One region of the Priestia sp. AB genome, then DNA from elsewhere that is predicted to be linked to it. Evidence: riboswitches for the same ligand, from Rfam matches in the RefSeq annotation. Region 1 holds a riboswitch; each other region holds the start of a gene.
The links. Region 1 has a riboswitch for thiamine pyrophosphate ahead of POF52_RS17465 (acetylornithine deacetylase). Riboswitches for the same ligand answer to the same signal wherever they lie in the genome.
Positions count from the first base shown of each region.

Region 2: it holds a riboswitch for thiamine pyrophosphate, as region 1 does, so the genes downstream of both, thiT (energy-coupled thiamine transporter ThiT) here and POF52_RS17465 (acetylornithine deacetylase) in region 1, are expected to answer to the same signal.
Region 3: it holds a riboswitch for thiamine pyrophosphate, as region 1 does, so the genes downstream of both, thiM (hydroxyethylthiazole kinase) here and POF52_RS17465 (acetylornithine deacetylase) in region 1, are expected to answer to the same signal.
Region 4: it holds a riboswitch for thiamine pyrophosphate, as region 1 does, so the genes downstream of both, tenA (thiaminase II) here and POF52_RS17465 (acetylornithine deacetylase) in region 1, are expected to answer to the same signal.

Region 1 is NZ_JAQMYN010000005.1:274,979-281,010, reverse strand. It holds gene POF52_RS17480 (ABC transporter permease) at 1-342, opposite strand, end outside; gene POF52_RS17475 (ABC transporter ATP-binding protein) at 339-1,103, opposite strand; gene tenA (thiaminase II) at 1,096-1,767, opposite strand; gene POF52_RS17465 (acetylornithine deacetylase) at 1,773-3,050, opposite strand; TPP riboswitch at 3,165-3,267, opposite strand; gene POF52_RS17460 (MupG family TIM beta-alpha barrel fold protein) at 3,485-4,501, opposite strand; gene POF52_RS17455 (PTS transporter subunit EIIC) at 4,498-5,859, opposite strand; gene POF52_RS17450 (MurR/RpiR family transcriptional regulator) at 5,950-6,032, opposite strand, start outside.
Region 2 is NZ_JAQMYN010000007.1:82,572-88,603, reverse strand. It holds gene POF52_RS20670 (YqcI/YcgG family protein) at 1-360, shown strand, start outside; gene POF52_RS20665 (cupin domain-containing protein) at 335-643, shown strand; gene POF52_RS20660 (cysteine hydrolase family protein) at 665-1,252, shown strand; gene POF52_RS20655 (GNAT family N-acetyltransferase) at 1,343-1,834, shown strand; gene POF52_RS20650 (hypothetical protein) at 1,938-2,306, shown strand; gene POF52_RS20645 (amino acid permease) at 2,343-3,782, opposite strand; lysine riboswitch at 3,885-4,069, opposite strand; TPP riboswitch at 4,244-4,344, shown strand; gene thiT (energy-coupled thiamine transporter ThiT) at 4,377-4,997, shown strand; gene POF52_RS20635 (ethanolamine ammonia-lyase reactivating factor EutA) at 5,154-6,032, shown strand, end outside.
Region 3 is NZ_JAQMYN010000003.1:340,966-346,997, reverse strand. It holds gene POF52_RS11420 (GNAT family N-acetyltransferase) at 1-125, shown strand, start outside; gene POF52_RS11415 (hypothetical protein) at 118-267, shown strand; gene POF52_RS11410 (TetR/AcrR family transcriptional regulator) at 439-1,038, shown strand; gene POF52_RS11405 (MFS transporter) at 1,135-2,352, shown strand; TPP riboswitch at 2,545-2,653, shown strand; gene thiM (hydroxyethylthiazole kinase) at 2,728-3,534, shown strand; gene thiE (thiamine phosphate synthase) at 3,548-4,192, shown strand; gene POF52_RS11390 (pyridoxamine 5'-phosphate oxidase family protein) at 4,220-4,648, opposite strand; RNA gene ssrS (6S RNA) at 4,796-4,973, opposite strand; gene POF52_RS11380 (hypothetical protein) at 5,083-5,703, opposite strand; gene POF52_RS11375 (helix-turn-helix transcriptional regulator) at 5,857-6,032, shown strand, end outside.
Region 4 is NZ_JAQMYN010000003.1:355,202-361,233, forward strand. It holds gene POF52_RS11460 (LacI family DNA-binding transcriptional regulator) at 1-441, opposite strand, end outside; gene POF52_RS11465 (cell wall hydrolase) at 692-1,267, shown strand; gene POF52_RS11470 (sodium-dependent transporter) at 1,299-2,633, opposite strand; gene POF52_RS11475 (hypothetical protein) at 2,810-2,992, opposite strand; gene POF52_RS11480 (TspO/MBR family protein) at 3,295-4,041, opposite strand; TPP riboswitch at 4,268-4,365, shown strand; gene tenA (thiaminase II) at 4,461-5,150, shown strand; gene POF52_RS11490 (aldehyde dehydrogenase) at 5,179-6,032, opposite strand, start outside.

The DNA of each region.
Region 1 (6,032 bases):
GGAGTAGCCAAACCAGAGAACAAATACAGGAGCAATGGCAATGGTCGGAATCATTTGTGACGCAATAATAAGCGGATAGAAAGCACGCTCAATAAGCGTGCTCCAATTCATCCACACGGCCAGCAGAACCCCTAGCACAACGGATATAACCAGCCCAATTACGACAATAGATAACGTAGCTGGTAAATGCTTAAACAATAAATCCATTCGCAAATCCCAAAGCTTCGTTAAAATACCGGTGGGCGTTGGTAAAATAAACGGATAGTTTACAATGCGTGCTCCAATTTCCCAAGCAGCCAGTAAAATGACTACTAATATCACTGAAGCTCCGTACTTTTTCATGTGTTCACCTTCGATCTAAGCTGTTCAATTAAATAATCTTTTACGTCAAGCACACGCTGTTGATTCAAATCTTTTTGCGTTCGAGGTCTGCTAAGAGGCACTTGAATCTCTTCAAGATGACTTACCGGCTTGTCTGAAAAGATAAAAATACGATCTGATAAAAAAAGTGCTTCGTTTACGTCATGAGTGATAAATAAGATGGTGTGCTTACGCTTTTGCCATTGTTCAAGCAGCCATTCTTGCATCGACAAACGCGTAATGGCATCAAGCGCACTAAAAGGCTCATCTAAAAGCAGCACGTTAGAACCGCTTAATACCGTTCGCAGAAAAGAAACACGCTGCTTCATCCCTCCAGATAAATCACTTGGAAAACGGTTTTCATACCCTTTTAAACCAAACTCTTCGAGCAGCTGAGATACTTGTCTATGAGCACTTGCTTTTGACACATTGTGAAGCTCAAGCGGCAGCGCTGCATTGTCTAAAATCGTGCGCCACGGAAGAAGCAAATCTTGCTGCGGCATGTAGCCTACTTTTCCAAGCCGTTTTTCGTAAGAGTGTCCGTTAATCACGATATCGCCTTCACTCTGCTGTTCAAGACCTGTAATGAGACGAAACAACGTACTTTTTCCAGAACCGCTCGCTCCAACGATACTGACAAACTCGCCTTCTTTCACATCTAAATTTAATGATGTTAAAATCGGTTGATCACCGTTTTTGTACGTAAAACTGACGTTTTGAAAAGATAACACAGATTTATTCATGAATTGGCCACATCACTTCGTTATAAGCCATATCCCAGAACATATACTCAAAACGCGTTGTATTTAAGAAAATTTCTTCGAGCTTTTCTAATTCCGCTTCTGATTTTTCTTCAGTAAGTGAGTCGAATAAGTTGATACACCATGTCGCTAGTTCTCCAAATTCTTTTGAGCTGTACATTTCAATCCACTCACGATAAAACTCATTGTTAGCTCCAGGCTTTTCACTGAGTTCTTTTCCTATTTCCCAGTAGCTCCACATACAAGGCAAAAGAGCCGCCACTAATTCAGCTAATGTTCCGCTTTGACCAACGTGCAGCATATAGTGTGTGTATGCAAGCGTTGCAGGAGATGGCTGCGCTTTTTCTAATTCTTTTTCGCTGATTTCAAATTTCTTGGCATACTCACGGTGCAGGCTCATTTCTTCGTTTAATGTCGAATCCAAAAGTGCAGCAAACTTCCCCATCGTTTGAAGATCGGTAGCTTTCATGGCTCCAATCGCAAATAATTTGGCATAATCAATTAGGTAAAGGTAATCTTGAATCATGTAAAAGCGAAACTTCTCCTTTTCAAGCGTTCCATCTCCCATTCCCTGTACAAAGGGATGATTATGATTTTGACGCCAAATAGGCTGCAGCTTTTCGTATAATCGTTCACTAAATTTCATGATGATCACTCCTTATGCGTATGCAGCCACGTATAAATGAACTGCACCATCACTTTTGTATATTGAATAAGCTGATTCATATCTAATTGTTCATTCACAGCATGTGCATTTGCTAAATTTCCCGGACCGTAAATAGCTGCCGGAATTCCCGCATCAGCTAGCCAACCGCCATCTGTTACGCTAGTTGACACATCGATTGGAGGCTTTTTCCCTTCAATTTGTTCATGAGTATTTGCAAGCAGCTGTACTCCAGCATGATTTTCATCAATTTCTAATGACGGGAAGATTTCTCCTCTGTCTTCAATCATTGATGTGCCTCCCCATTCAAAGGTTGGCAGGTTATCTTTTAACCATGGATCTGCTTTTGCAATAGCTAAAATGTATTCCTCCACTTCTTTTGATACTTGGTCGTATGATTCATTGGGATAATAGTGAACGGTGATCCACAGCCTGCATTCATCTGCAATAAACGCAGCATGCCTTCCCCCTTCGATTACTGCTGGATTAATCGTATTTGTTCCCGGCAAAAATCCTGGATAGCTTTTTGTAACAGCCCAGTGGCGCTCCAATTCTTGCAGCCCTCCGATCACTTTTGCCATCTTTTCAATAGCACTCGCAGCTAACAGCCCTCCTCCAGCATGAATCATACTTCGGCGTGTACCGTCATGATAGGTTTTACTGCTTTTTATCGTAATCCATCCCGTGATCACTCCGCCTTGACCTTGAATATGTAAATCACTCGTATCGGCAACAAGCGCAAAGTCAGCTGTATATCCTTTCTGACAGCATTGCAGCGTACCTGCCTCTCCCACTTCTTCTCCTACAACGGATTCAAAAATCAAGTCTCCCGGCAGTTCGATTCCTGCTTCTGTTAGAAGCTGAACTGCAAATAATGCTCCTGCCAAGCCGCCTTTCATATCAGCAACTCCGCGTCCGATTATCATGTTGTCTTTTACCACAGCTTCAAACGGATTTGTCTCCCAATTTTCATTTTCTTGTACCTCAGCTACATCCATATGCCCGTTAATAATTAAGCTTTGATAGTCAGCTGATTTTTTCCCTTTTAACGTGCCCACTACAATAGGATCGTTGCAATATAAATCCCACATATCGATGGAAAAACCGCAGTTTTTAAGAAAATCCGCTACGTAGCGCTGCGCTTCATGAGAATTCCGTGCAGGAGGCGCCGGCGTTTTATATGAAACAAGCGTTTTTAATAACTGGACTAGTTCTCCTTTGCGCTCCTCTACCTGTTTGACAAGCAAATCAATTGTTTCTTCCATGTATGACACCTTCCTTTACGCATAAAAAAACACTTCTTTCGCAGGAAAGAAGTGTTTTTGTTTATATACAAAAAATTATTATAACGAGTTCGTAAGGAAATACCATACAAAACATCCATTACAATACCTCTTTCCTACGCTAGTATTACCTAGTTCAGGTTATAAGGGTTAAGACTTCTCGTCTCTCTCAGCTTAGAAAGCACCCCTAGTGGCGTTGTATCTCTATAAAATTAAACGATTATCATATGTTTACCTGTAATAGTTTTATCATAGTAAAGCGTTTTATTCAATAGAAAGGTTCATGATTCAGCAATGAAAATAGTTTCCTTTTTAGTAAAATAAAAAGCACACACCTTTTCAAGCAGTGTGTGCTCTTTACTTTTATAAGCTTACTAGTTAGCTATCGGCTTCTTTAAAAATACATCTTTTTCCATTCAGACAGGAAGAAGCGCAAGTTTTTGCCCCGGTCTCACTAACGAAAGCAGCTCATGATCTTCTTCTATCACATACCCAATCACATTCACATTAGCATTTGCATTTGCAGGCAAATTCGTTTTAGCTATTTGAACCTCTCCTCTGTAACGTCCGTAGCCATCATTGTCCATTGTAATTGCTCCCATTCTGCGTTCTACTGTATGAAATGGCGGCACTGGTTTTACAGATCGAGTATCAACTAAACGCAGAACGTCTCTTGATACATCCGGACGCACGCTGTACGTTCCCTCTATATGAGGTGAACGAATGCGCAGCGGAATAATGCGGCTTTCTTGATATTGAACCAAACGCTTTAATAAACTTGAACCGGCGCATGGATCTTCAATATAAACCTCTGCTACTCCGCATCCGTATAAATCTACTGCAGAAGTAAAAGGACATCTATTACGGTCTTTTTCTCTAGTAGGAAGACCTTGATAAATAGGGCCTCTTTTTTCGCCTTCTCCAGGAATATAAGCGCAGACTGGAATACGGAGTTCATTAAATAAATCTGTCTGCTGTTGAAAAAACGTTTCTTCAAGCCCTGTTTCAGGCCGCGGATAAAAATTATGCCATGCAAGCAGCTGATGATGATGAAGACCCGCAGATAAGAGTGCTTCAATTTCTTGTTTGGATAACGTACTTGCATTAACAGCAATATAAAATTTATTCGCAAGCGAAAGAGTTTCTTCTGTGCTAAAGCCATCGTCTAGTCTAATACCAGATACGCCAAGTGAAGATAGCGACATAAGGCCTTCAATACCTAAATGAACTGGCGTATGCTTAGATACGTCTGCATACACGCTTATTCCACAATCTCTAGCCACATGAAGCAATTCTTTTGCCCGTTCAGCCAAATCTCCTTTTTCTTCTGGAATGTGAAGCGAAGTGAATGCACGTGTGACGCCGCACTCACTCGCTTCTATTAATTTTTTGGGGGCATCACTATCATTTAAATAAAACGAAATACCGATCATTCAAACTCCCTCGCCATTTCATCGTTAAATCCAAAGAAATAGGTACAAACAAAGCCTGCTGCATAAGCAACAACTAATCCAAGTAAATAAAGAAGAATTTGATGCGCATGAACTAAAAACGTAAGCGGCAAACCTGATACCCCCACTGCTACAGTTGCAATATGAAAGTGCGCCTGAAATGCTCCGCCGATTCCAGCTCCGAGACAAGCGGTTAAGAATGGACGCCCTAAAGGAAGTGTGACTCCAAAAATAAGCGGCTCTCCGATTCCAAGCAGCCCTGAAGGAAGAGCGCCTCCAATTGCTCGCTTTAAACGTTTTTTCTTCGTTTTGATATAAATAGCAAAAGCGGCACCTACCTGACCAGCTCCGCCCATTGCTAGGATAGGAAGAAGCGGATCATCTCCAATTGAATTGATAAGCTCTAAATGAACAGGCGTAAGACCTTGATGCAGTCCCGTAATGACGAGCGGCAAGAACGTTGCCCCTAATACAAAGCCTGCTACAACTCCTCCAACCTCTAAAACTCCTAAAAGACCTTTTGTGATTCCATCTGAAATCAAGCCTCCGATTGGCATGAATACTACATACGTAATAATTCCTGTAATCAACACCGTAACGGTTGGTGTAATAATGATATCCAATGACTGAGGGACAAATTTACGCACTCGTTTTTCCACTACGGCCATAAAGATTGCTGCAAGCAACACGCCAATTAAGCCACCCCGTCCCGGCAAAAGGGCTTCACCAAAAAGTTTAATATCAGCTACAGCAGGATTAATGACTAAAATACCCGCTAAGCCTCCTAGAGCCGGTGAACCACCAAATTCTTTTGCAGCATTGATACCTACTAAAATACCAAGATAAGCAAATAAGCCGCTTCCGATAACCGTTAAAAGAATAGCAATCTGTGAATCCGCCGGAAGCCACTTCGCTTGAACCGCTGCTTTTGTTACTCCGGTGATAAGTCCAGATGCTACAAGAGCAGGTATCAGCGGAATAAAAATGCTTGCAATTCGGCGAAGCAAGAGCTTAAACGGAGTTGCATTTTTTTCTTTCAGCTCCGATTTCCGCTGTGCTGCACGATTTTCTAAATTAATACCGCCGGATTCATCAATTAACTTTCCAAACTCCTCTGCTACTTTGTTCACTTTGCCGGGACCAATAATAATTTGAAGCGTTTCTTCTTCCACTAATCCGAGCACGCCTTCAAGTTTTCGTATATCCGTCTTTTTTACAATTGAATCATCTTTTACCGTCACACGCAGCCGCGTCATACAATGCGTATACGCTTCAATATTGGATGCTCCCCCAAGCATCTCCAAAACAGCCTTTGCTAATTGATGATTATCTAAAGACATGTTAATCCCCCTTTGTATTTTCCTCTTAGATGGATACGCCACTGAGGAAACAGACCACAAAACCCCCCTTTTTGTAATCGCTTTCTTTTTTTATTTCTTACCTTTCAAAAACTGAATGGCATCTCTTGTTTTGTCAATATACTCAATCGTCTGGTCATACTGCTGCGCTGCAA
Region 2 (6,032 bases), on a different contig from region 1:
GCATTATGGGAATTTTGCTTTCACGGAGAACCTATTTTTGTCGTCTGTAATACGCCTGCTCATTCTTTACGTAAAAGCCGTAAGAGCAGAGGATTTATGATTACATTTCAACCTCGGTGGGTGTTTGAAGGTATGACAGGAGATTCAAAAATAGGGCGGCACATACAAAAGGTGGTCCGCGATCGGTTAAAAACATATGATGACGTATCTGCTCACCCTGAGTTAGGATGGTATGGACGGCAGGAAAACCGAGAGTGGAAGCAATATTTTTTACATGATGATAACAACTATACTACCGGACAGTGTCCGTTTAAATTAAAAAGGAGTGAGCAGCATGGACGTAAAAAAAGCCTCTATTAAAAAAGGAGTTGGCGGAAAGTTTGAAGAAGTAATTAAAGAACTGCTTCCGGCGTATACTGGATACGTTGAAGTACAGCACGATATTGCTTTTCAAACGCACCCATCTCATACCCATCCAACTGATGAAATTCTTCATATACTTGAAGGATCTATTTACTTTACAGTTGAACATGATACGGTTCTATGTCAGGCAGGAGATCGAATACATTTACCGAAACAAACGGTTCATTCCTCAAAAGCCGGTCCTGATGGGTGCACATACGTTATTTCCATTTTAAAATAAAGATGAAAGAAGATGATGCTTATGCTACGTTCCCGGCCAGTTCTGCTGCTTATCGATGTACAAGAAGGATTTTATTCACCACAGTGGGGGGAAAGAAACAACCTAGATGCAGAAAAACATATGCTGACGCTACTGCAAGCATGGAGGCGCCAAAATTATCCTGTCATTCACGTACAGCATGCATCGGAAAATCCAGATTCTCCTTTACACCCAAGTTCGAAGGGATTTCAGTTCAAAGAAGGGTTTGGTCCACAAGAAGACGAATACTTAATTCGCAAACACGTGAACAGCTGCTTCATTGGAACAGAGCTAGACAGTTATTTAAAAGCAAATGGCTATGATACGCTTATCTTAATAGGATTAACTACTAATCACTGCGTCTCTACGACTGCCCGCATGGCTGAAAATCTAGGGTACAGGACGTACGTTGTAAACGATGCAACAGCTTGCTTTGATGGTATGTCCTACGATGGAAAAACAAGGCTTCCTGCAGAAGATGTACATACATTCGCATTGTCTTCTTTGCATGGGGAGTTTGCAACGGTCGTTTCTACAAAAGAGACACTTCAAGTTCTTCAAACCTTTCAATATGCTCAAAATCATAACTGATGTGCATGCGCACATCGGTTTTTTATGTAGATTATGTTTCTTAAAAGAAGTAAAATAAAGATAATTCTATACTATAAGGAGTTTGTACATATGATCATTCGTTATGCTAAAGAAGAAGATTTACCTATGCTTGTTGAAATTTATAACCAGTCTGTTCAAGCAAGTGCTGCTACTTTTGATTTAACGCCTGTAACAGTAGAGCAAAGAAGGAGCTGGTTTGATAATCATATTAGCAATGAACTCTTTCCGCTTATTGTCGCGGAAAGAGACGGGGTAGTAGCAGGCTATGCTTCGCTTTCTTCTTATCGAGATAAAGAAGCGTACATTCAAACGGTAGAGCTATCGATTTATATTGATAAAAATCAACAGGGGCATGGTATTGGAAAACAGCTTATGAAGCGGATTTTGGAATTGGCTAAAGAACTCAACCATCACGTTGTCATTTCAGGAATTACAAAAGGGAATGATATCAGTGTCAAAATGCATAAGCAATTTAATTTTACATTTTGCGGAGAATTTAAAGAAGTAGGCTGGAAATTCGATCAGTGGCAAGATGTGCTTTTTTATCAGCTTATTTTATAAGATGTATGACACCTTTACACATTGTAACGTTTTAGTTTAATGTGTAAAGGTTATTAAAATAATAAGTCATTTTATTATTTTAATACGAAAGGTGTTAGCTATCATGAATACACATTTTCAATATCAGCATATAAGAGCTATTCCAAAAAGATGGTCCAAAAAAGAACTGCATATCCAGCTGAATAGAATCAAACACAATTCTGAACTATCTACTATAGCAGCAGATCCGCTTTTTCATCTGTTAGAATGTACCCATTCGGGCCTTCAAACTAAACAAGAAATCATAGACTACATCCAAAGCATTCCTACTCATCAACTTCCATCTTTTGTAACCCATTTAAGCAGGTTAGTTCAGCGTATTTATTATATAGAAGCTGCTGATTACTGTAATCGTCCCCTCAAAGGTTATATGCTTGTTATGAAAAATCAGCCCGCCTATATATCTCTTCATTTTGCTGATCAGATCACATAAAAAAAGCTCTCTATTCAAAAGAATAGAGAGCTTTTTTTATTCGTATTTTTTCACTGTTACTTGGCATTCTTTTAACGGAATAAGTTTTGACTTTTTCGTCCATTTGTATCCTAACCAAACAATTAAGAATAAAGGAAGTCCGATATAAGAAACAAGTACACCGTACCAGTCAATCGAATCACCCATAAACGCCGAATAGTTTTGACCTAAAATAACAACAGCACATAAAATAAAGGCAAAGATAGGACCAAACGGGAAAAGTTTTGCATGATATGGAAGTTCATTCAAATCATGACCTTGGGCAACAAATGCTCTTCTAAAACGATAGTGGCTGATGGCAATTCCTAACCAAGCAATAAAACCAGACATACCAGAAGCGTTAAGTAACCACGTGTATACCGCACCGTCTCCAAAAAATGAAGCGCCAAATGCAAGTGTACCGACAAGTGCCGTTGCAATTAAAGCATTCACCGGAACGCCTCGTTTATTTACTTTTGCTAAGAACCTTGGTGCTTTTCCATCTTTCGCTAAGTTCCACAGCATACGCGTAGAAGCATACATACCTGAGTTACCAGCAGATAAAACGGCTGTTAAAATAACGGCATTGATAGCTGATGCTGCAAACGCCAGACCTGCTCGTTCGAATATTAAAGTAAATGGACTTACTCGCACATCATCACTTGCTAATGAATCGGCTGTGTATGGAATAAGCATCCCGATAACAAAAATAGCTAAAATATAAAATAACAAGATGCGCCAGAAGACTTGTTTAACTGCGCGAGGAACCGTTTTTTCCGGATCTTCACTTTCTCCAGCTGCGACTCCAAGCAACTCTGTTCCTTGAAATGAAAAACCAGCAGCCATAAAAATACCTAAGACAGTAAAGAATCCACCGTGAATGGGTCCATCACCAAGCGTGAAGTTTTTAAACCCTGGTGCTTCATTGTTAAAGATACCAAAAATCATCATAATGCCAATAACTAAAAAGATGATAACCGTTACTACTTTAATTAACGAAAACCAAAATTCAGATTCACCAAATCCTTTTACAGAAAGGTAGTTAAGCCCAAACATAATTAATAAAAACAGGGCACTCCATAAAATAGAAGAAGAGTTTGGGAACCAAAATTTCATAATAAGGGCTCCAGCAGATAATTCAGCTGCAATCGTAATAGCCCAGTTATACCAATAGTTCCAGCCGAGAGCGAAACCAAAGGATGGATCTACAAACCGAGACGCATACGTACTAAACGAACCAGCTTCAGGCATATAAGCTGCGAGCTCCGCTAGGCTGGTCATCAAAAAGTAAACCATGACACCAATGATAGCGTAAGCTAAAAGCGCTCCCCCAGGTCCTGCTGTGTGAATTGCTCCACCACTTGCTAGGAATAAGCCGGTTCCGATGGCTCCTCCTAATGAAATCATCGTTAAGTGGCGAGATTTCAACCCACGTTTTAATTCTTGCTGCTCTTGCATAGATAAATACTCCTTTCGAATGTACGGAAAGAGACGGGATAACATAAAAAAAGCCCGCAGTATATGTGCGCGCTTTTAAATCTGAAAACCGCGTCAACCTTCCGTGAAGATAGCTCTTCACACCACTCGCATGATGTGACAGTTCTGTTCCTGTTCGGAGACAGCCCCAGCTTAAATCAACCGAGAAGTGATCTAAACTTCGGCAATTTTTCCTTTCAAGCAACATCCTCAATGTTCTCTGCATTTCCGTTGCTTTACTATTAAAAACTGCGACCTCTACCTCATCGATTAGGATGAGGGTTTTTTATATTCATTTGACATAAAAGAAGTATACCAAATACTAAAACGATTGTCATTATAAAAAATAGATTCAGAAAATAGAAACATCTTTGAAATCTCTCGAATCTATTTTGTTACATATGGTATAATGAATGTTGTCATAATACTACATAAATATCCGAACGTACCACAGGGGGAGCCGCCGTGCTGAGAGTGAACAAATTGTTCAGACCCTTCGAACCTGTTAGTTAACGCTAGCGTAGGAATGTGGGAATAGTAGCATATATTTGCTTACTCCTGTGTAAACCGTTTGATATGAATGATTTTGATATGAATGATTCAAAAACAGGAGTGAGAAACGTGAATAAAGCATTACCTTTACAGGCTAAAATTGAAATAGCTATTTTTGCAGCATTAGCACTTCTACTTGATCTTTTGCCTTCCATTAAGATTGCAACGGCTGTGAGTATTTCGTTCTCCATGGTGCCCATTTTTATTATGTGCTTTCGCTGGGGAGTAAAAGGCGGAGCTCTATCTGGTCTATTATGGGGGCTGTTGCAGTTGGCAACAGGAACGGCTTATATTTTAACAGCGCTACAAACGTTTATTGAATATATTGTGGCTTTTGCTTTTATAGGTTTTGGAGGTATTTTTTCGCAATCTATTAAAACAAATTTAGCTAACAATAACAGATCAAAAGCTTTTGTTTTGATTGTTTTATCCCTTGTTATCGGCAGCTTCGCACGGTATGTCTGGCACTTTATTGCGGGTATTATTTTCTGGGGATCGTATGCGCCAAAGGGCATGTCCGCTCTATGGTATTCTTTTTCAATGAACGGGATTTCAATGGTAGGATCACTAATAGCCTGCTTAGTCATTCTTTCACTATTAATTCCATCCGCATCAAGAATGATTGTAACTAAATCACACTCATAATAAAAAAGACTAAATCTACCAAGATTTAGTCTTTTTTGTCATTTGTCACCTTTGTTTACACAAAAGTGTGTCAGGTTTGATAACATAGTTAGTGAAATATTCAAAAAACTGTTTTATGATAATCACCATATTCAAACGTGATAAGGGATTGATAGCATGCTACAGAAATGGATAACGAGCATAGGTTTAGATATCGGAACAAGCACAACAAAGCTGATTGTAAGCAAGCTGTTAATAGCAAATCAACAAAATCAGTTTACGCTGCCAGGCTGTCAAATTATTGATCGTCGCGTAACGTATGCAAGTTCTATCTATACCACCCCTATGCTAAACGATGTTGAAATTGATGTTCAAAGATTAACGGTACTACTAGAACAAGAGTATAAGAACGCAGGAATCTCATTAGATCAAGTGGAGGCAGGTGCTGTGATCATCACAGGAGAAACGGCCAGAAAGCAAAATGCAGAAAGTATCGTTCACTATCTAGCCGAACATGCTGGGGATTTTGTTGTTGCAACAGCCGGCGCTGAATTAGAGGGAATATTAGCAGCAAAAGGCTCAGGAGCAATAGAACGTTCTGCTGAAACAAATGCAGTAATTGCCAATATTGATGTAGGAGGAGGTACTGCTAACATCGCTTTATGTCAAAATGGAAAAGTGATAGAAACATTTACACTGCATGTAGGCGGGAGATTAATTCGACTAAATGAAGACGGTCTTGTTACCTACGTTTCGTCTCATTTAACTGAATTTTTGAAAAATAATTCTTTAACACTGCAAGAAGGTGAAAAAGCAGCATTTGAAAAGCTCTCGTCTATCTGTCAATTACTAGCTGAAGAAACCGTGAATTATGTAAAAGCGCTGAATCAAAATTCCTCGCTGCTCGTTTCTCCTCATACAAGATCTTCTATACATCCTGAAACGATCATGGTTTCAGGAGGAGTAGGAGCAATGATGGAGAAGCAAAAGCCAATAACAGTGAAGGAAGTGGCCATACACGGAGACGTTGGTCCGCTTCTAGCGTATCATTTTCAA
Region 3 (6,032 bases), on a different contig from region 1:
CCGCGTCTGCTTTTGAACCGGCTAGAAAGCTGTACGCCAGTTTTGGATTTTACGAGTGCGAACCGTTTTCTACTTACAAAGAAGACCCATACAGTGTATTTATGACAAAGAAATTGAATGATTAAAAGAGGATGGGACAAAAGTATTTTAGTTGAAGGAAAATCCGAACGAGGAATCAAGATTCTTGATGAAGAATCCAACTCGTTCGGATTTGTCATGGTGATGGTGAACGTAGGTTTCATATATGTAGTTGCTTCAAGCGGTTGATTGAGTTATGTCTCCACCTATTTATTTTTTGTTTTGTCATAATTCATATAAAAAGGTATAAACTAGGTTTTTTCACTAGACAAAAAGGTTTTTCCTATGTAGTATAGGTGTCAGATAATACAAAACGAATGTTCAGTATAAATAATAAATGTGCGGGGCGGTGGAAATAGCTTGAATAAAAAAAAGATTCAAAGTGAACAAACCAAAAGAAAAGTGGCAGATGCCGCTAAAGCATTGTTTTCTCAAAAAGGCTATAAAGCTACATCTATTGAGGAAATTGTAGAAGCTACGGGAAGCAGTAAAGGGAATATTTATTATCACTTTAAAAGTAAAGAAGGGCTTTTTCTCTATTTAATAGACGAATGGGATCTCGAGTGGGAACGAAACTGGAAAGAAAGAGAGTCTCTTTACAAAACAACAAGAGATAAGCTTTTTGGAATTGCGGAGCAAATCATTTTAGATGATTTGAATCATCCTCTTACGAAAGCGGCCGATGAGTTTTTTAACAACGAGGAAAAGGGCAGCGACATCGAAGAGCGAATTGATGAGATGGTGAAACGACACGTGGAGTTTAACCGGGAACTTTTGCAAAAAGGCATTGATGAAGGAGAGTTTTCTCCTAAAAATGCAGAACAGCTTGCAGTGATTTTAGAAGGGCTGTTTGTTGGAATGAGCCGCATGTCTCGAAAAACGAACACGGAAAATGCCCTGCAGCTTTATCATTCAGCAATCGATGTATTTTTAAACGGAATTATAGCAAGGTCTTCTTAAATAATCGGGGATGCTTATTGCGGTAATGAGTAATCCCTCATTATTTTGTATTTTTATAGACCGAACGTTCAGTATTTTTGTAATCAGGAGGTTTATATGTCATTATTGTTAAGAAATCGAGCGGCGATTTTGCTGCTCATGCTAAACATTTTTATTATTTTTACAGGAATCGGTCTCGTTATTCCAATTATGCCAACATATATGACGGAGCTTCATATCAACGGCAGCGTGATGGGGCTTTTAGTAGCGGTGTTTTCACTAACTCAATTTCTGTTTTCACCTTTAGCGGGCCGGTTATCAGATTCGTTAGGGAGAAAGAAAATTATTGTAGCGGGAATGATTGTTTTTGCCTTGTCTGAATGGTTCTTTGGTTCAGTGAGTACACCTCTTTTATTATTTGTATCGAGAATGTTAGGCGGGGTCGGGGCCGCGCTTATTATGCCTGCTGTTATGGCCTATACAGCGGACGTGACGTCTGCTAAAGAACGCGCTAAAGGAATGGGCTATGTGACGGCGGCGATTACAACAGGATTTATTATTGGGCCCGGTATTGGAGGCTTTTTAGCTGAATACGGCATGCGTGTACCATTTTATATGGCCGCAGTAGCAGGAGGCTTGGCTGCAGTGATTACGCTTTTTGTTTTGCCAGAGTCTCGTCCTGTACAAAATCATGCTGTTTCAAACAATGAGAATCCAAAAGAAGATCGGCTGCTACTGCAGCTTATGAATTCCTATAAAGAACCTTATTTTCTAAGTTTAATTATTGTTTTTGTGACATCGTTTGGATTATCCAATTATGAAACGATTTTTTCACTATTTGTTGATCATAAATTTAGCTTTACGCCAAAAGATATTGCGTTTGTTATTACGTTTGGCTCTATTGCGGGGGCTGTAGTGCAGGTTACGATTTTTGGCTGGATTTTAAATAAGTTTGGTGAAAAAAGAGTGATTTCGTTTTGCTTGATGATGACGGGACTTTTTATTTTACTTACGCTGTTTGTGCACACGTACTGGCTTATTATTGTTGTGACATTCATCGTCTTTTTAGCAACAGATATTTTACGTCCGGCAATCAGCACGCAAATGTCGATGATGGCACAAGACGACCAAGGGTATGTAGCCGGACTAAATTCTGCTTATACAAGTCTTGGGAATATTATTGGACCAGTTGTAGCAGGCTTTCTCTTTGATATAAACATTAATTATCCGTACGTATCAGCTGCACTTGTACTGCTGCTTTGTTTTCTTTTATCTTTAAGAGCAGGGAAGGACAGAAAAACAGCTGTGAGAAATCAAGCGGTTCAAGAGAAATAACCATAAGGAAAAAATGATAGAATTCCTAGGGAATTGAAGACCTCGAGTAGCTTACTGGAGGTCTTTTGATTATTCTTTTAGTAAAGGTGTAAGGTTTACAATGGCACTCAGCCTATAGAGAAGCTTTATTTTATCGGCAAAACAGTGTAATGGTTGCAAATAAAAAAGGTTAATAGTAAACTTTAAACGTAACAAGAATAGTATGGGAGCTTGTGCGGGGCAGGCTGAGAGTACAGGGACGCCTGTTGACCATTTGAACCTGTTGGATAATGCCAGCGCAGGGAATGTGAGTACATACCAAAGCACTTTGCGCATGCAAGGTGCTTTTTTGTCTTTTTTTGCTGTGTTAAAACTAAATGAAAAGAGTGAGAGAATATGGATATTAGTAAAATTTCAGCTCAATTAGAAAAAGTAAGAGATACAAGTCCGCTTGTTCATAATATTACGAATGTTGTGGTAACCAATTTTACAGCAAATGGCCTGCTTGCACTAGGAGCTTCACCTGTTATGGCTTATGCGAAGGAAGAAGTGGCTGACATGGCACGAATCGCCGGAGCGCTTGTCTTAAATATGGGTACACTGACGGCTCAAGAAGTAGAAGCGATGAGAATAGCAGGAAAATCTGCAAATGAAAATGGCGTGCCGGTTATTTTCGATCCTGTAGGAGCCGGAGCGACACCGTTTCGTACAGAAGTAGCACGTCAGCTTGTAGAAGAATTAAATATTGCAGTTATTCGTGGTAACGCTGCTGAAGTTGCGAATGTAGTAGGCGAGTCATGGCTCATTAAAGGCGTTGATTCATTAGAAGGGCAAGGAGACGTCATTGAACTTGCTGAGAAAGCAGCGAACAAATTAGATACAGTGATTGTTATCACGGGTAAACAAGATGTAATCACAGATGGAAACACAACGTATACAGTAGACAACGGTCACCCGTTATTTACGAAAGTGACGGGGACTGGGTGTCTGCTGACATCAATTATAGGAGCTTTCGCTGCTGTAGAAAAAGAATATGTCGAGGCAAGCGTTGCTGCTTTAAGTTTTTACGGAGTGGCAGGTCAAATCGCCGCAGCGAAAAAAGGTGAAGAAGGACCGGGAAGCTTTCAAATTGAGCTGTTAAATCAGCTTCATCTTTTATCTGGGCAGGATATTGAATCATATGCAAGAGTACATCAACGTTAAAAGGAGCCGGAAAATGACAAACGAAGAAATCAAAAAGCTGCTGCAAGTTTATTTTATAATGGGCAGCAATAACTGTACAAAAGATCCGAAAGAAGTGTTGAAAGAAGCAATTGAAGGCGGAGTTACCGTGTTTCAATTTCGTGAAAAAGGCGAGGGTGCCCTAACAGGAGAAGCGAAATATCAGCTTGCGAAGGAACTTCAGCAAATTTGTCAGCAGCACAGCGTTCCTTTTGTTGTGAATGATGATCTTGACTTAGCGATCCGCTTACAAGCAGATGGCGTTCATATTGGACAGGAAGATGAAAAAGCTCATATTGTTCGAGAGAAAATAGGAAAAGGAATTGTAGGCGTCTCTGTTCATAATGTACAAGAGCTGCAGCAAGCGATAAAAGACGGGGCAGATTATGTAGGAATGGGACCTGTTTTTCCTACTTCTACAAAAAAAGACGCAAAAGCAGTGCAAGGTACAAAGTTAATTGAAGAAGTGCGAAACCAGAATATTGACTTTCCAATTGTAGGAATCGGTGGCATCACGCCTGAAAATGCCAAACAAGTAGTAGAGGCAGGTGCAGATGGCGTTTCTATTATTACCGCGATTAGCTTAGCAGCGTCTCCAAAAGAAAAAGCAGCTCAATTGAAAGAAGCGGTAGGAAAATAAAAAAAGCGCACACTGTGCGCTTTTTTATTATAGCTGAACAGTTTGGGGAGTTTCTTCGCCTTCATTCATAAAGCGAATTTCGTTCGGCGTAATTTCAAGAACAACATACTCAGGGTCATTTGGACCGTCAAACCATTCTTTCATGTGATCGTTCCATATACGCCCTTTTAATTGATCACCAGTACGAAGAACAGCTGTACCAGATAATTCTAAGTATTGATCGCCATATCCTTCGCCGCTGTAGCCCAATAGTACGTGCACGTTCGGATTGGCTTCGATTTCTTCTGCCTTATGTGTATTGATATTTGTTGGTGTGTAAAGAGCGATACCATCTTCATCGCTAAAGAATGTCATATAGCGAGAGTGGGGTTTGTTGTTTACAACTGTGGCTAATGTTCCTACACGATTTCCTTCTAATACTTCGTTTACTTTTTTAGCAATTTTTTGTTCATTCATTTTATTCATCTCCTTTATTACTTTTTATGTTCCTCAATCGAAGATAAATAAAACATACATGTCTAAAAAAAATATAAGTTAACAATAAAATAATTATGTAAACTAGTAAAATGAAAAATAAAAAAAGCTAGCTACAGCTAACTAAAAAATAAGCCCGCACTGCCGTAACCCTAAGTGTCTTAAATACCCAGATCTACTAGGTGGGTGCCCTCATAGCCGGGTTTAGCGTCCCAAGAAGGGCGTGCTATCTGCAGCTAAATTTTGAGCTCCCTTTTAACACTCAAAGGTTTAAGACAACATGAGTATACGCACAGCGCAGGTATGTATAACAAATGTAAATAAGATGCCGATATATAAATGTTTTCTAATTAATCAACTTTCATCGTACAAGAAATGATTATAACGGAATAATGAATGGAACGCAAGACTTTTATTTAAAGTTTTTCTTCTCTAACATCTTGGCGGGGAAGCAGTGACAAAATAAGAAAAGGGCCCGCAACTGGAATGAAACATAAAAGAAGGTAAGGCCGGGATGCTATCCTTTCTTTTGTCATAACGGAATAAGAAAGCCACGTTAAAACAAAAAAATCAGCGGTCATCACACTAACAAGCTGTGACTGCATAAAAGCATCTCCATAAGCTTTTATTGAACCTACGGATAGTCCGTATACGTAACCTGCAATCGTGAGCACTAAGCATAGTCCAATCCATAAATGAGAAGAAATGATAGCAATGAAACGTGAAGGAATACGCGAACGTGTTCGAACTTTTTGTCCTTTCCAATGATAATAGAACAAAAGAGAAAAAGCTCCAAGCGCAAATGATAGAAGAGAAAATGGCCATCCAGGCAGTTTGTATGTATCTTTTTTACAGATCATTACCATAAACAATACTGGGAAAAGTCCTAAAAAAGAGAATACCATAACCACGAGCGGATCTACCTGCTGAAAATTTCCGGTGATAAGATTTTTAAACAGCAAATCATTACCGGCGCTTGCTCCCGGAGCTAGCAGCAAGGCGTATAGCACAAGCATAGCCCATACAATGATATACATATTCTCAACTCCTTTTAATTGTTTTAGTGTACAAAAACCATTTCAGTATATTTCCCCGTCTTGTGACGAAGGGAAACGCTTGAAACTCTTCTTTAGTTAGGTGTAATATTACACTAAAGAAATGTACGTGTATAGAAAGAAAGGGCTGTGAAAATGAATAAACAAGAAGTAATTAAATCAGTATCGGATAAAATACGATTAATTCGTTTAGAAAGAAACTATTCACAAGACAGAATGGCTGAAGTCATTGGTATTTCCAAAAAAACATTGGTTCAAATTGAAAAAGGGCGCACGGAAGCAGGGTGGACGACCACTGTTGCAGTATGCGG
Region 4 (6,032 bases), on a different contig from region 1:
CGGATTCGATAACGCTTTCATTTTCTCATACAATCGATGCGGGAAGGCTCCTAAAAACAGAAGACCATCAATATTTCTCGTTCGAATCCATTTTAGGCAATCAGCCGGGCTACTCGCTCCAGATATGACTAGATCATAACCATGCTTACGGATTACATATTCAATTCCACTAATCATTTCACTGTAATAATGGTTATCTTTAAATATAGTAGAAAGTGAATCATCTGTAAGCGGGAACATAACGCCAATCATATTTGACTTTTGTTTCGAAAGACTAACGGCGGTTAAATTTGGTTCGTAGTTTAATTCTTTTACCGCTGTTAAAATTCGCTCTTTTGTTTCATCGGATACTTTGTTAATTCCGTTTAAGACGTAAGATACTGAAGCTGCAGACACCCCTGCATGCTTTGCTACATCACGAATCGTTATCTTTTCTCCCATAAAATCTCTCCAGTTAAACGGTTAACTATTTACTCGTTCATTATAATTCACTCCTTTATTATCAGTCAATGTATTTTTCAAATTATCTGTTAACTATTATAATTTCTTCCTAGATTGGTATGTTTTAAGCAGTGACAAGATGTATTGACACCTGTTAATCTTTGAAACGTACATATAAAGTTCGGTGCACAGCACGCACCGATCCGTGATAAAAGGGGCGTTCAAAAGGATTTCAGGAGGTACTTACTTTATGTTTAAGAAACTAGCAATTATTGGAGCACTAGCAGTTCCTATGTTCGGCATGAGTCACGGGGCAAATGCCGCTGAAACAAGCCATCGCGTAAAAGCCGGAGAGACTCTTTACAAGATTGGCGCTGAATACGGAGTTACGGTTGAACAGTTAAAAGAAGCGAATCACAAATCTACCGACTCTATTAATGCAAATGAAACACTAACAATCCCTAACTCTATTAGCGAAAGTGATAAAGAATTGTTAGCTCGCCTTGTACAAGCTGAAGCAAAAGGCGAACCTTACGCCGGCAAAGTGGCTGTAGCAACAGTTGTCTTAAACCGCGTGGATAGCGATTCTTTCCCAAATTCTATTCATGATGTGATTTATCAAGGTACACAGTTTACACCTGTACAAAACGGTGAAATTAATAAAGCAGCGGATGCTGAAGCAAAAAAAGCTGTAAATGAAGCACTAGCTTTTAGAGGCCAAGGAAAAGGTTCGTTATTCTTCTTTAATCCAGATAAAACAAGCGACCAATGGCTTCGTCAAAAACAGGTTACGATTACAATCGGAAATCACGTTTTTGCAAAATAAACAAAAAAAGCACTCAGATGAGTGCTTTTTTTTAATATGCAACAAGTAAGCTTAATAGAACAGCTATAATAATAATAGGCAATACGTATTTAACTAGAAAGAACCATGCGTTGAATAATTTAGGGCCTTTTGTACTTCCTGAAATAAACTCTTCATACACGGCTTCTTTTTTCATTTTAAATGTCACAAAAATCGCAATGGCTAAACTTCCCAGAGGCAGCATTAAGTTGCTCACAAAAAAGTCAGCTACGTCAAATATACTTCTGCCAAAAAGTGAGACATGTTTTAGTACACCAAACGAAAGCGCTGATGGGATACCTACCACAAACACAAGAATCCCTGATAAAGAAGCGTAGCGAGTTCGTTTTGTCTGATCGTCTTTGGTTAAAGCAGCTACGATAATTTCCAGCAGTGAGAAAGCAGACGTAAGCGTAGCAAATAGAAATAAAATTAAAAATAGTGCTAAAAAGACGGTACCAAACGGCATTTTCTCAAATACTGTTGGCAAGACCACAAACAAAAGTCCAGGTCCTTCAGTTGGCTTTAATCCAAATGAAAAAACGGCTGGAAAAATAGCCAAGCCCGCCAGCAGCGAAACAAACAAGTTCAAAAGAGCAATAGTCCCAGCTGAACGTGTCAAGCTTACTTTTTTCCCTAAATAAGAGCTATATGTCACCATGCAAGATAATCCCACGCAAAGCGAGAAAAACGACTGACCGAGCGCATAGAGAACAGATGACCCTGTAATGGCTGAAAAATCCGGTTTCAAAAAGAACTTTACTCCGTCCATTGCTCCGTCTAATGTTAAAGAACGCACCACAATAATGATAAAACAGATAAATAACAGCGGCATCATGTATTTATTAGCACGCTCTATTCCTTTTTGTACGCCTTTTGAAATAACAAATACTGTAATTAATAAAAACAGCGCCTGTGCACCTAATACTACATAAGGTTGGCTAATGACGGCATTGAACAACGAACCGTACTCTTTTCCGCTTAGCATACCGGTTACGCTCATAATCGTATATAAAATCACCCAGCCGCCAACGACGCTGTAAAAGGAAAGCAAAACGACACAGCTCAGTACTCCAAGCCTGCCAATCCATACCCAAGCGGATTTTGGAGCAATTGCCTTATAAGCACTAATCGCTTCTTTTCCCGTATGTCTTCCAATGATAAATTCTGCCAACAGAAGCGGCAATCCAATAAAAATCGTAAATAAAATAAACAACGCAAAAAATGCTCCACCGCCACTGGTTCCCGTTACGTATGGAAACTTCCATATCGCTCCTAGACCAATTGCTGCCCCAGCAGATGCTAAAATAAAACCGAGGCGTGAAGACCACTGATTTCCTTTACTCATATAATGTTACTCTCTCCTCTTCTAAACTCAAAACTCACCTGATTAGTACTGTACCATAAATGCAGAAGAAAATCATTCCCGTTTTACTTTTTTCTATAAAACGATATCTATATAGAATAGAAAAAATGAAGAAGCAGCTGCTTCTTCATTTTAAGTTTGATGTTTCTATTCAAAAATCATTCTCTGTACGATGATTCGTCTCCGCGATAGGCTTCTTGATTTGATATTTCTTCAATATGCATATGCCCTTCTCTCTCTAAACGAAGAACCGTACGCTCTGCATCTTCATAGCTCTCGCATGTCACTTGTTTATATTCCATATCATCTTTATCTGTGTAAGCAACTAAATATGTTTCCATTTTAACTCCTCCTATATAACCTATATGTAACGTATTTTGCCTTTTTCGTTTATTTCTAAACATATAGGCTCCAAACATAAAGCCTAGCATACTATAATAGCGGAACTTCAATTTAAAAAAGTTGAATTTTTCATTATGCACCGATGCAACATGGAGGTTACACTTATGACATTTATTTTATCATTCGTACCAATTGTTGTTCCTTTTGGTATTTTAATTAGCTTAATTGCTTTTACAGCTGCTTTTTTACAATCAAAAGAGCATCATAAAAAGCTCTAGCTTACAAAAGCTAGAGCTTCTTTTTAAAAACGTCTATAGCGTTTAATCAATCCCACAATAATGGCAATTGCCAATAAAACAACTGAAATGATGACAGTAATGACAATTGGCTGATTTCCACTTTGCTGCACTGCAATGGCAATATAAGCCCAAATAAAAACAAGCGGATAAACAGCGTCTCGGTTTTTTAATGTAAACATAATGCCCAGCACAGCTCCTACCAGCAGCATAATAATCGTCCATGCTAACTCGTTTAAGCCAATCAAGTGCTGTATTCCATTTGCTTGAAATACGACAAACACATTGACAATAGTCGCAACAGAAATCCATCCAAGATAAAGCGAAATCGGCAGACGCATAAACCATGTCGTCATTCGAGAATGCTGAATAGTGGAATACACAATCATTAATGTGCCTAGAATAAAGAGCATAACTAAAAGAGATAACTTATAGTAATCGTTTTGGAAAATAAAGATCCACGCACTATTTAACAAACAGTTTAGAAAAAACCAAATGCCGATACGTGCATATATTTCCTTTTGATCTTCTCTTGCAAAAAATTGGCGTATAACCCAAATGGTTAATAATAAATAAATAACGCCCCAGATAGCAAAGGCATAACCCGCTGGTGTAAACAACGTAGGAACTTGCGCAGAAGCTTCTCCCGTTGTTTTGCCTCCTATTGGAATGGCATTTGCTAAATAATTCACAAGCAGTGTAATAGCCAAGCCTACTGTATTTAATACAGCATACAAACGAAATTTCGCCATTTTGTTTTCTCCTTTCTTCTATTTATATGGGAGTGTTTCGGAGACGAAAACGGCTCTTCCCTTCATTAATACCTCTTCTTCCCTAAAAATATGCATTTTTAAACAAAAATGATTAAAAATAGCTTTAATAAATTTCCTCTTTAAGAAAGAAAAGTTGTTAGCACACAATTCCCCATAACGCTTTCTATTTTTCAGAATATATGGTAAGTTAAACGTAGATTAATAGGAAGTCCACTAGGGGTGCCACCGGCTGAGACAAGTTTTCTTGATCCCTTTGAACCTGATCTGGCTCATACCAGCGTAGGAAAGTGGCAATGTTCAGTTTTTTACTGTCCTTTGCCACTCCGTTTATAAACGGAGTGTTTTTTATTTCCTTTATGTGCTTGTTTGTGACTTCCTCATATTAAAGGAGGATTTTGATGTCATTTTCATCTCAATTAAGACAAGAAGCAAACTATATTTACGAAGCCATTTTTAACCATCCTTTTATTAAAGGAATTGCTGAAGGAAACGTGCCAAAAGAAGCGCTTATTCACTACGTTTCTCAAGATTACGAATACTTAACAGCATTTGTTCGCATTTACGGCGCTGCTTTAACAAAATGCCGCACGCGTACCGAAATGGAAGCCTTTAATGCCGGCATTTCTACGGTATTACATAGTGAAGTACACCCTCACAATAATTTTTGTGAAGTAGCAGGCGTACGTTATGAAGACCTTCACACTGAGACGCTTTCACCGACGGCCAGCCACTACATTAACCATATGACAAGTGTTGCCCATACAGGCAGCTTAGCAGAAATCATTGCAGTGCTTCTTCCATGTCCATGGACGTACGTTGAAATTGGCCAGCGCATTACAGAACAAGTAAATCCATCTCCTTCTCATCCTTTTTATGAATGGATTCAGTTTTATAATAATGAAGAAATGAATGGCACAACACAATGGTTTTGTAACAAGCTTGATGAACTCGCCGAACAAGCGACTGAAGAAGAACGTAACCGTATGAAAGATCACTTCATCAAAAGCTGTGAACTGGAGTATTTATTTTGGGAAATGGCATATACCCAAGAAAAATGGCCGCTTTCTCAGCTTTCACTTTCAAAATAACGAAAAAGCCTCCTATCAGGAGGCTCTTTTATTTCAATAGTTTTTTGATCATTTTCAAGCTTTGTTTTTCCGAAGGATAGCGGAATGACAAATCAAACTTGGTTGTTTGAGACAGCATGCTTTTAAAATGAGTGAATGTCTGAAAGCTGTCTTTTCCATGATATTGACCCGTGCCGCTTTCTCCCACTCCGCCAAACGGCAAATATGGCGTAGCGATATGCATAAGCGTATCGTTTATACAGCCTCCTCCAAATGAAAGGCGCTCCGTTATCACGTTTTGCACATCTTCACTTTCTGTAAATAAGTAAAGGGCTAACGGCTTAGCTTTTTCTTGAACTTTATGAATGACTTCGTCTAGTGTTTCATATTCAATCATAGGAAGAATAGGCCCAAAGATTTCTTCTTGCATAACATCTGATGTCCAGCTTACTTCACTTAACACCGTAGGTTCTATTGTTAGCGTGTTTTTATTGTACCCGCCTCCAACTATAGCATTTCCGTCTTTTAAAAACTCAACTAGCCGAGTAAAATGACGCTCACTGACAATACGGCCGTAGCGGTCGCTTTCAAGTGGATTACTACCGTAAAATTGAGAAATTGCTTCGCGAAGTTTCTCTACAAGCTGCGCTTTCACTTTTTTATGCACGAGCAAATAATCAGGAGCAACGCACGTTTGGCCTGCATTCATCCCTTTACCAAACATAATTCGCTTCGCTGCAAGATCTAGGTTTGCGTCTTCATGTACAATGCACGGACTTTTTCCGCCTAGCTCAAGCGTGACTGGAATAAGCTGCTTCCCTGCTTCTTGCATAATAATTTTCCCTACATTTACACTTCCCGTAAAGAAAATATAATCAAGCGGGTGTTTTAAAAGCAGGCTTG